DNA from 2 places in the Pseudoalteromonas sp. L23 genome. Region 1 is predicted to be linked to the other one. Evidence: predicted binding sites of a transcription regulator. Region 1 holds the regulator's gene; the other holds the start of a gene.
The links. The regulator sigma-54, encoded in region 1, starts transcription at its own class of promoters, with help from an activator protein. The targets are predictions, from matches to a motif close to GTTGGCACGNNNNTNGNNT.
Positions count from the first base shown of each region.

Region 1 (4,770 bases):
GACCGTATTACGTGTCATCTTACTCATTGTTTTCGCTTCTTTAATGGTATGGATGTGGTCGCCCATGTTTAATCCATCAGAGGCGGATCCAGCAAAAGAAGATGAACCGTTAGCTAAACCCGATTATGTTGCAACCACGCTTCAGCAAACGACCTATAGTGAAAATGGCTTATTAAACTATCAGGTAACTGCTGATAAGATGGAGTTGTATCAAGATCTTGGCTTTAGTCACTTTGAAAAGCCCATTTTCACCTTATATAACGGTGAACAGAATTGGCAAATAAGCGCATTAGAAGCAACCCTATACGAAAACAACACCTTGATATTAGAGGGCAATGTGTTGGCAAAGAATTTAACGCCTAACGCCATGATCACGGATATCAATGCCGATAATGTAAGAGTTGAAATTAAGCAAAAATTGATGAAGTCGGAACACCCTGTCGTTATCAACGGTCCTAGTCTTAGGATCACAGGTAAAGGACTGCATGCGGATCTACAAAAGCAAGTGATCGAACTCATCAACCACACAAAGACAATTTATTATGACCAGTAAAATCATTAACAAACTAGTTTTCATCGGCTTGCTTGCAAGTTCTACTCTAGCAATTGCTGCAGAACAAAATGAAGTCATTATTGATGCTGGCCGTCAGCAAGCTCAACTGCAAAGCAACATCGGTATTTTTGAACAGAATGTTGTTATTATTCATGGCAACAGAAAGATAAATGCCGATCGCCTAGAGGTCCACCGCCGCGCGGAGCTCGGCATTAACAAGCAACTGCTTGTGGCAACTGGCAGCCCTGCCACTTTTAGCGAACGTCAACCCGATGGCAACTTACTAGAAGCCAAAGCAAATGAAATCCGTTACGACGTAGCGAAGGGAACCCTAGTGATTTCTGGTGATGCTGAAATCAATCAAACTGGGCAAAAAATCAATGCTCAAGTCATCACCTATGACATTGAAAAGCAATTGATCAGCGCTGAGCGCTCAGACCAAGAAGACTCTCGAGTAAGAACCATCCTTGTTCCTGTTGATGACAAAAAAGACGCTAAAGAGAAAAAAGCGCAGGAAGAAGGTAACAATTAATGAGCGAGCTCAAAGCAACTGGTCTAGCAAAGAGTTATAAAGGTCGTCAGGTCGTCAAAAATGTTGGTTTAAGTGTTCAGGCTGGCAGTATTGTAGGCTTATTAGGACCAAATGGTGCAGGTAAAACCACTACGTTCTACATGATTGTAGGGTTAGTACCAAGCGACAAAGGCTATATTCAGATTGATGACGAAGATATCACTTTGTTACCGATGCACAGCCGTGCACGACTTGGTATTGGCTATCTACCGCAAGAGTCTTCAATCTTTAGAAAACTCACGGTCTATCAAAATTTGATGGCGATTTTAGAAACTCGAAAAGACTTATCTAAAGTTGAAAGAGAAGCTGAACTAAACGAGTTACTGGATGAGTTTAATATTCAACACATTCGCGACTCACAGGGCATGGCATTGTCGGGAGGCGAAAGAAGACGAGTCGAAATTGCTCGCGCTTTAGCCGCAAACCCTAAGTTTATCCTGTTAGATGAACCTTTTGCTGGTGTTGATCCTATTTCGGTGTTAGATATAAAGACAATCATAGAGCACCTAAAAAACCGTGGTATCGGTGTGCTTATCACCGATCATAACGTTAGAGAAACACTGGACGTATGTGAAAAGGCCTACATCGTTTCACATGGTGAGTTAATCGCTGCAGGCACGCCAGAACATGTTTTGGCAGATCAAACCGTAAGAGATGTCTACCTAGGCGAACAATTCAAGCTATAGTTAAGACGTAGTATTAATAACTGTTAAAAAGGATTGTTAGAGATACATGAGGCAATCATTACAGCTGCGCATGGGGCAGCAACTTACAATGACTCCGCAACTGCAACAAGCCATTCGCTTGCTGCAGCTTAGTACATTGGATCTGCAACAAGAAATACAAGAAGCATTAGACAGCAATCCATTGTTGGAAGTGGAAGAAGGTGATAATACTGACGGCGAAAACGCTGACCAACACAGCCAAGAAAAGAGCCGTGCTGACGACAATCAAGATTCAGCCGATGAAACGCAGGTTAGTGACTATGAGATAGACTCAGATACCGCCATGAGCAAAGACACTGTGAGCGATGACCTTGCCATGGATGTCACTTGGGACGAGTATATGAGTGCAGCGCCTGCTGCAAGCTCAGGTCCACTTCCCGATGACGATAATGTTTATCAAGGGGAAACCTCTGAATCTCTCCACGATTATCTCATGTGGCAACTCGAACTGACACCATTTAGTCCAACAGATAGAGCTATTGCGATTGCGATTATTGAAGCGGTCGACCTGTCAGGCATTCTAACACTGTCTTGCGAAGACATTTTAGAAAGCATTAATGACGAGAATAGCGAAGAGCCTATTGAGCTAGATGAAGTCGAAGCCGTACTCAAACGCATTCAGCTTTTTGACCCTGTCGGTATCGCAGCGCGTAGTTTACAAGAATGCTTATGCATTCAGCTAAACCAATTCGCCCCAGATACCCCATGGATTGCCGAAACAAAAATGATCCTGACAGAGCATATCGACTTGCTTGCCAGCCGTGACTATCGAACTTTGGCTAAGAAAACGCGCCTTAAAGAAGCCGATCTCAAAGAGGTCATGACGTTAATACATAGCCTTAACCCAAAGCCTGCGGCAAGCATTATTCATGAAGAGCCTGAATATGTGATCCCTGACGTATCGGTGAAAAAAGTAAAAGGTCGTTGGGTCGTAGAGCTAAATCCTGATGCTATGCCTAAAATAAGAGTAAATGACCATTACGCTGCGATGTCTAGAACGGCGAAATCCAGTACGGATAGTCAGTTTATTCGCTCACATTTACAAGAAGCAAAGTGGTTTATTAAAAGCTTAGAAAGCCGAAATGATACTTTATTAAAAGTTACCAATTGCATTGTGCAACAACAACAGGCATTCTTTGAACATGGCCCCGAAGCAATGCGCCCTATGGTGCTAAATGATGTTGCTGAAATGGTTGAGATGCATGAGTCCACAATTTCCCGTGTGACAACACAAAAATACATGCATACACCTCGGGGAATATTTGAGCTGAAGTATTTCTTCTCTAGCCATGTAAGTACGGAAAATGGAGGTGAGTGCTCTTCTACAGCAATTAGAGCACTTATCAAAAAGCTGATAGCTGCAGAGAATACCGCGAAGCCATTGAGTGACAGCAAAATTGCAGATATCTTAGCAGAGCAAGGAATTAAGGTAGCGAGACGTACGATTGCAAAATATCGTGAATCCCTAGCCATTCCACCGTCAAATCAGCGTAAAAGCTTGATATAAGACGTAAAACCCAAGAAGGAAAAATGCTTATGCAACTAAATCTAACTGGTCGCCATGTAGAAATTACTGACTCATTAAGAGACTATGTCACCAACAAGTTTGCGAAGCTAGAAAGGCACTTTGATCATATCAATAATGTGCATGTGATCCTTGATGTCGAGAAACTAGTACAAAAAGCAGAAGCAACATTACACGTAAACGGCGGCGAGCTATTTGCATCAACAGAGCATCAAGATATGTATGCCGCAATTGATGGCCTTATCGACAAGCTAGATCGTCAAGTTATTAAACACAAAGAGAAGCTCACTCGACACTAAGATGAAATTAAGTGAATTAGTGAACAAGGACTGCAGTAAAGCTGCGGTCCTTTTTAATAGCAAAAAACGTATTTTAGAATACATCAGCGAACTGGCTCATAGCCAAATTCCAAATACCAGTCAGCATGCTATCTTGGACGCCTTAATGGCGCGAGAGAAATTAGGCAGCACAGGGATCGGTAAAGGCATTGCCATTCCCCATGGTCGACTTGAAGGTTTGGATAAAATCCTTGCAATGGTGCTTGTCAGCGAGCAAGGGATCCAGTTTGAAGCCATAGATAAGCAGCCTGTCGATATTTTTGTCGCGTTCATCGTACCCGAAGGTGATAATCAACAGCACCTGAAGACCTTAGCGGCGATTGCTGATACACTCAAAGACAAGTCTTTTTGCAAAATGCTTAGACAAGCAAAAAGTGACGATGAGTTATATACAGTGATCCAAGGTGAACTTGATGAGTGATGAAGAAAAAGGACTCGAGCTTATCATTATCAGTGGCCGCTCAGGCTCTGGTAAATCTGTAGCGCTTCGAGTATTGGAAGACTTAGGCTACTATTGTGTGGATAACATTCCGGTCAATTTGCTGCCGTCTTTAGTCCGCAGTGTTTCGGACAATTATAATAAAATTGCAGTCAGTATTGATGTTAGAAACTTACCTAAAGAACAGGACGAGTTTAATGACATTCTTGAATACTTACCAGGCTTTGCCAAACCTACCCTGTTTTATTTAGACAGTGACGATCAAACCCTGATAAAACGCTTCTCAGAAACACGCCGTTTGCACCCTCTTTCACTGCATAATCTTCCATTAGATGTTGCGATAAAGAAAGAACGGGAATTGTTAGACGTGCTGATCACTCGCGCCGATTTTCTCATTGATACTACAGGCCTGAGCGTTCATCAACTTGCAGAAGATATCCGCGAAAAAATCTTAGGTAAAAAAGACAAACAACTCATTATTACCTTTGAATCTTTCGGCTTTAAACACGGCATCCCAAAACAAGCGGATTACGTTTTTGATGCGCGCTTTTTACCCAACCCACATTGGGAGCCTGAGCTTAAGCCGCTAACTGGCTTAGATCAGCCAGTCAAAGACTAT
Region 1 is NZ_JAKKCW010000004.1:42,817-47,586, reverse strand. It holds gene kdsC (3-deoxy-manno-octulosonate-8-phosphatase KdsC) at 1-2, shown strand, start outside; gene lptC (LPS export ABC transporter periplasmic protein LptC) at 1-553, shown strand, start outside; gene lptA (lipopolysaccharide transport periplasmic protein LptA) at 543-1,085, shown strand; gene lptB (LPS export ABC transporter ATP-binding protein) at 1,085-1,810, shown strand; gene L3V43_RS08915 (RNA polymerase factor sigma-54) at 1,857-3,356, shown strand; gene hpf (ribosome hibernation promoting factor) at 3,386-3,673, shown strand; gene ptsN (PTS IIA-like nitrogen regulatory protein PtsN) at 3,675-4,133, shown strand; gene rapZ (RNase adapter RapZ) at 4,126-4,770, shown strand, end outside.

Region 2 (4,770 bases), on a different contig from region 1:
AAACAATTGCGAATATCTTGAATAGGAGGCCCACCAACCGCAAGTGACATGTCAATTACGGATATTGTTTGGCCTCGAATATGAGCAACCCCTCGAATCAAAGGGTTTGACTTGGGCATGCTTGTCAATGCTGGACATTGAAGCACTTCTCGGACTTTGAAAACGTTAATGCCGAAGCGCTGTCGACCTTGAAGTCGAAAAAGTAATAGCTCGAGACGGTTTTGTCCAACCAGCTGTGTACGTTGGTTAACCGAGTCTAAAATACCTGCCATTTCAATCTCCTACTGTATAAACCGCTAATCGGAACGATCTTTGCTTCGACTCTGATATGGTTTACCACCCTTGATTAGGTGCAGTTATTAAAGCAGAATCTTTATACCTTGTTTCACCCCATAAGCATAGTCGAAACATCATGAGTTTGTTAAAAAAAACCCATTACATTCAGTTTTTTTGTTTGTTCGCTTATTTTATAGGCGTTGACTATGGTTATTGTCAGCAATATGACAACAAAACTTTAGAACAAAGCGCAATAGAATTTGTTGAACCAAATGTAGAGCAAGATCCCGACAGCCAGCTATCACTAACTGCTATACCACTTGATTCAAGAATTCCAGCAAGGGATTGTCAATCGCCGTTGCAATATAGTACAGCAATGACTCCGCCTTTTGACACTCAAGTGACAGTACAAATTAGATGCAACGATACCCTCAGCTGGACTCAATACGTCCACGTGCGTATCGATCACCTCTTCCCTATTTTAGTTAGCGCGACCATGTTAGAAAAAGGCCGTGTTATTCAGGATGACGATGTGAAAATAGAGTATCAGCCGAAACGTTTTCGTAGGGTTTCCTATATAGAAGATAAGTCGATACTAATAGGCAGTAGAAGCAAACGTAATATCAGAGAAGGTCAAGCCTTTACTCAGGCTCATATTTGCATGGTCTGCAAAGGCGATACTGTGACGATTATTGCTAAATCAGGTGGGCTTGTGATCAAAACTCAAGGAGAAGCGCAGCAAGATGGCAACCGTGGTGAACTTATTAATATTAAAAACGCTCGCTCTGGCAAAACCTTACGTGCTAGAGTAATAGAAGTGGAAACAGTAGAGGTGAATTTATAAAAAATTTGCTAAAGTAATACTATTAAACGCCGATAACAAGGCTGAGAGTATAATTTTATTGGGTCTACAATCATGGTTAATCAAGTTAACGGTCAGAATCAGTCTACATCCGTTGCTAATAATGTTAAGCAACAGAAGGCTGAATTGCAAAGAAATGATGCTAATAGTGCATCAGTTAAATCACCAGCTACACCGAAAGCAGCTGCGGATTCAGTGAGCCTGACTCCACAAGCGCAACAGCTGAAAACGGTCAACGAAAAAGCGCAGCAGTCATCAGGCTTTGACGACAAGAAAGTCGAAGAACTGAAAAAAGCGATTGCAGAAGGCAAGTATCAAGTTGACGCGGAAAAACTAGCCAAAAACATAGCTGCATTTGAGTTCGAAATATATGGATGATTTGGTTCGGCTCTGCCACCACAAACTTTCAGAACAAATCTCAACGCTAGAAGCGATGACCCAGCTTCTGGCTCGTGAGCTTGACGAGCTCGCGTCTCGGCGTGGCGACAACTTAAAAGAAATCGCTCGTGAAAAGCTAACTCTCATTTCAAAACTGCAAAAGCTCGACAATGAATTGTCAAAAACTGAGTCTCACGTCTTTGAAAGCAGTGAAGTAGCCCCGCTAGTTGCTAAAGTGCGAGCACTACTCAGTGAGTGCCAAACCAAAAATGAAATCAATGCTAAAACGGCTCATCAGGCTAATGTAAGCACACGTGAACTAAAAGGGATCTTAATTGGAGCACCAACTTCAATTACATATGGTCAAGATGGCAGCGTGAAAAGTAGCGACAGTGAATTGGTACGTAACCTAAAGGCGTAGCCACGCCTGTCGTATTTTAGTATTGAGGAACAATCGAAGTGAAGCGCATTAAGTAAGCAATATGTGATGAGTGCTTACTTAAAGCTATAAGATATCTTCTTAATTTTCTGCGGCTTGACTTGAGTAATATACAAATCATAAACGCGTTTCATATCAAGCTCTAACTCCGTCGCGTAAGTATCACCAACTGCGTAACTTTTCAGCACCTTAGCCCCACGAACAAGTCCATTTACTTGGCTCTTAAGACCGTCGTTTTGCGCAACCGCTCCTTTTACCGTAATAGTGGATGTCAAATTCTGGCCATACAGTTGCTCAGCCAATTCACGATACGCTTCTAATTTTGACACTTTAATTGCCATTAGCTGCTTCTCACCCGCAGTATTACCCGGCTGAGCACTCAAAGGAGCGTACCCCACAGCCCGTAAAACAGGAAAAGTTTCCGGTTGCACTGTTTCATATTCAATATGCTTATCAACGAGGCTTGAACAGCCGCTGAGCCCTGCTAGCGAACAAACCATAACAACTGAACTGATAGAATTAGTGATACGCATTTCACCCCACTCCGCTACAATATATACCAATCAAAATTAAGCACTTCCCCAACATCTTGGTCTCGCAAGGGTTGTTGTGGTTTCATTGAGTATTGGCAAGAAATAAAATTAACTTTCATAATGTATGATTATGCACGAACCTTGCCAAAATTTGGCACAGGTATTGCTGAGTTGAAGAGTAGTTTTTGATCTGGGCATTTAAACATGAAAAAGCAATTCGCGACCAGTCTATCACTGTTGTGTATCACCCTGGTTCATCCAGCTTATGCTGAATGGTTTGAAGTTACCGGCATAGCTGACGTTAAAAATGGCGACCATCAAAAAGCCAAAAGAAAGGCGGTAAATGACGCCATCACACAAGCTTTGCTGTTTTCTGGCGCTTCGGTGAGTAGTGTGCAAACCGTCACCGATGGTGTACTCACCCAAGATCAACTTAAGATCCGCTCAAATGCTGAAATCCAAAGTGCCAACGTAATTGCTGAAGCAAAAGTTGGTGACTCATGGCAGGTGACATTACATATCGATATTACCCCACAGAGTGCTCAGTGCCCTACTAGTGCTTACGACAAACAGGTTGCAGTCACACAAAGTCAGTTAAAAAATAAACACCAAGCAACACTAGGTCAAATTTTTGACATAAATAAAGCGGTGAGCGAGCGCCTATACCAGACAATGTCTGAACAAAAGTTGAGCTTAGAACCTGTTCCTTATTTCGCACAGACCATAGACGTTAACCGCTTTTTCAGCCAGCGGTTTGATTATAATGAACAGCTAATCGAGACCATTACGGCAAATACGAACAGCCAATTTGTATTACTGAGTCAAATTACTGATATTGCAGGTGTCGATAAACTTAATAGCGACTTCGCATTTTGGCAAAGTGATAAATATTTAAGAAGCTTCAAGGTAGACTTTGCGCTGTTTGATGCACTTTCTCATGAAAGGGTGTGGCAAAAGCAATATGCCACTCAAGGCGTGTGGCCGTTTAAGAAGACCAAATTAATTGATGTGTACAGTGAGCGCTTTTGGCAGACAGATTATGCTGATGAGATCCAAACCACGCTGATACAAATCGCAACTGATTTAAACGCAGCGGTGGCCTGCTTACCAACCAACGGCAAAATCCTACATATCGATGATGAACAAGTCGTTATTAATTTGGGCCGCATGCATGGCTTAGAGAATGGCCAGATCCTTAACGTAGCGCATAGTAATCCGCTGACTAATGTCGATGGTAAAATATTTATGCATCAAATTAAAACCATTAATAAACTGCAAGTGATCCAGGTGAATGCGCAAAACGCCATTGCGGTAAATATCAGTAATCGCCCACTTCACAATGTGCAAATTAATGATTTGGTTGAAATTCAAATAGAAAATGAAAATGAGTTTGAACTGTAAGGTTAAGACTACCTATGACGCAGACAAGATTTTCGACGACTTTACACACTCTACATCATGCTTCCGCCGCCCATTTACTTTGGTAATTCCACGCAAAAGTGATACCAATGGCGTCCCCAGTAGGAATCGAACCTACATCTAAGCCTTAGGAGGGCCTTGTTTTATCCATTAAACTATGGGGACAATCTCTAAAGTCAGATAACAATCGCCTTTTTTGACCTTCACTAGCGGGATCTGCGGTACTTAATACCAATGAAAGTCGAGAATTGTTGATTCTCTGTTGTACTGCATCTCAGTGACTTCGCTTTAGTATACTGATCTTAATGAACTTTTAAAGGTTAATAGTCAATTTATTCGCGGTAATAAATGAGCTGGTTCAGTAGGTGAATACGCAGCAGTTAAGACCCACTACTGCGCTATCAGTTACTTCACTTGAGGTGTGAATAAGAAGTAGGATAGTTCTTCGTTTAATAAAACCTAAACGGTATTTTCTTCTAAAAACCGCTATTTGAAGTACTACCTTGCAGCGGTTGCCTGATCATCAAGGATAAAATACGGGATGGTCACCACCGTGCTTGCGATCACTAAGTTAGTGTTAAACTCTAACAATCTTGCATTTACCTCCACGCCTCGTGGACGGTAAACCATAGTGCCTGTGAGCAAATGGCTGGGAGATTGCGTGTTTTTCAAGCGGCTTGCTTTACGCGAAAAAGTCAAGTCGCCACTGGATGTCACTTCAATTTTCCCCAATGCTTTAAAGTCTAACGCTTGATAACCCAGCTTTTGCATTTGATGCATTAAGGACTCAGCCAATTGGTTTCCTAGCTGGTTTGTATCCCTTAATGATTCATTAAAGTTGACAAAACTGGCTACCGCTATCG
Region 2 is NZ_JAKKCW010000009.1:171,329-176,098, forward strand. It holds gene L3V43_RS15795 (chemotaxis protein CheV) at 1-272, opposite strand, end outside; gene flgA (flagellar basal body P-ring formation chaperone FlgA) at 413-1,120, shown strand; gene flgM (flagellar biosynthesis anti-sigma factor FlgM) at 1,193-1,516, shown strand; gene L3V43_RS15810 (flagellar protein FlgN) at 1,509-1,937, shown strand; gene L3V43_RS15815 (flagellar biosynthesis protein FlgP) at 2,012-2,488, opposite strand; gene L3V43_RS15820 (flagellar assembly protein T N-terminal domain-containing protein) at 2,693-3,889, shown strand; tRNA gene L3V43_RS15825 (tRNA-Arg) at 3,998-4,072, opposite strand; gene L3V43_RS15830 (FlgO family outer membrane protein) at 4,406-4,770, opposite strand, start outside.
Region 2: L3V43_RS15820 (flagellar assembly protein T N-terminal domain-containing protein) is a predicted target of sigma-54. The motif match lies at 2,639-2,657, and genes of this name have one in related genera.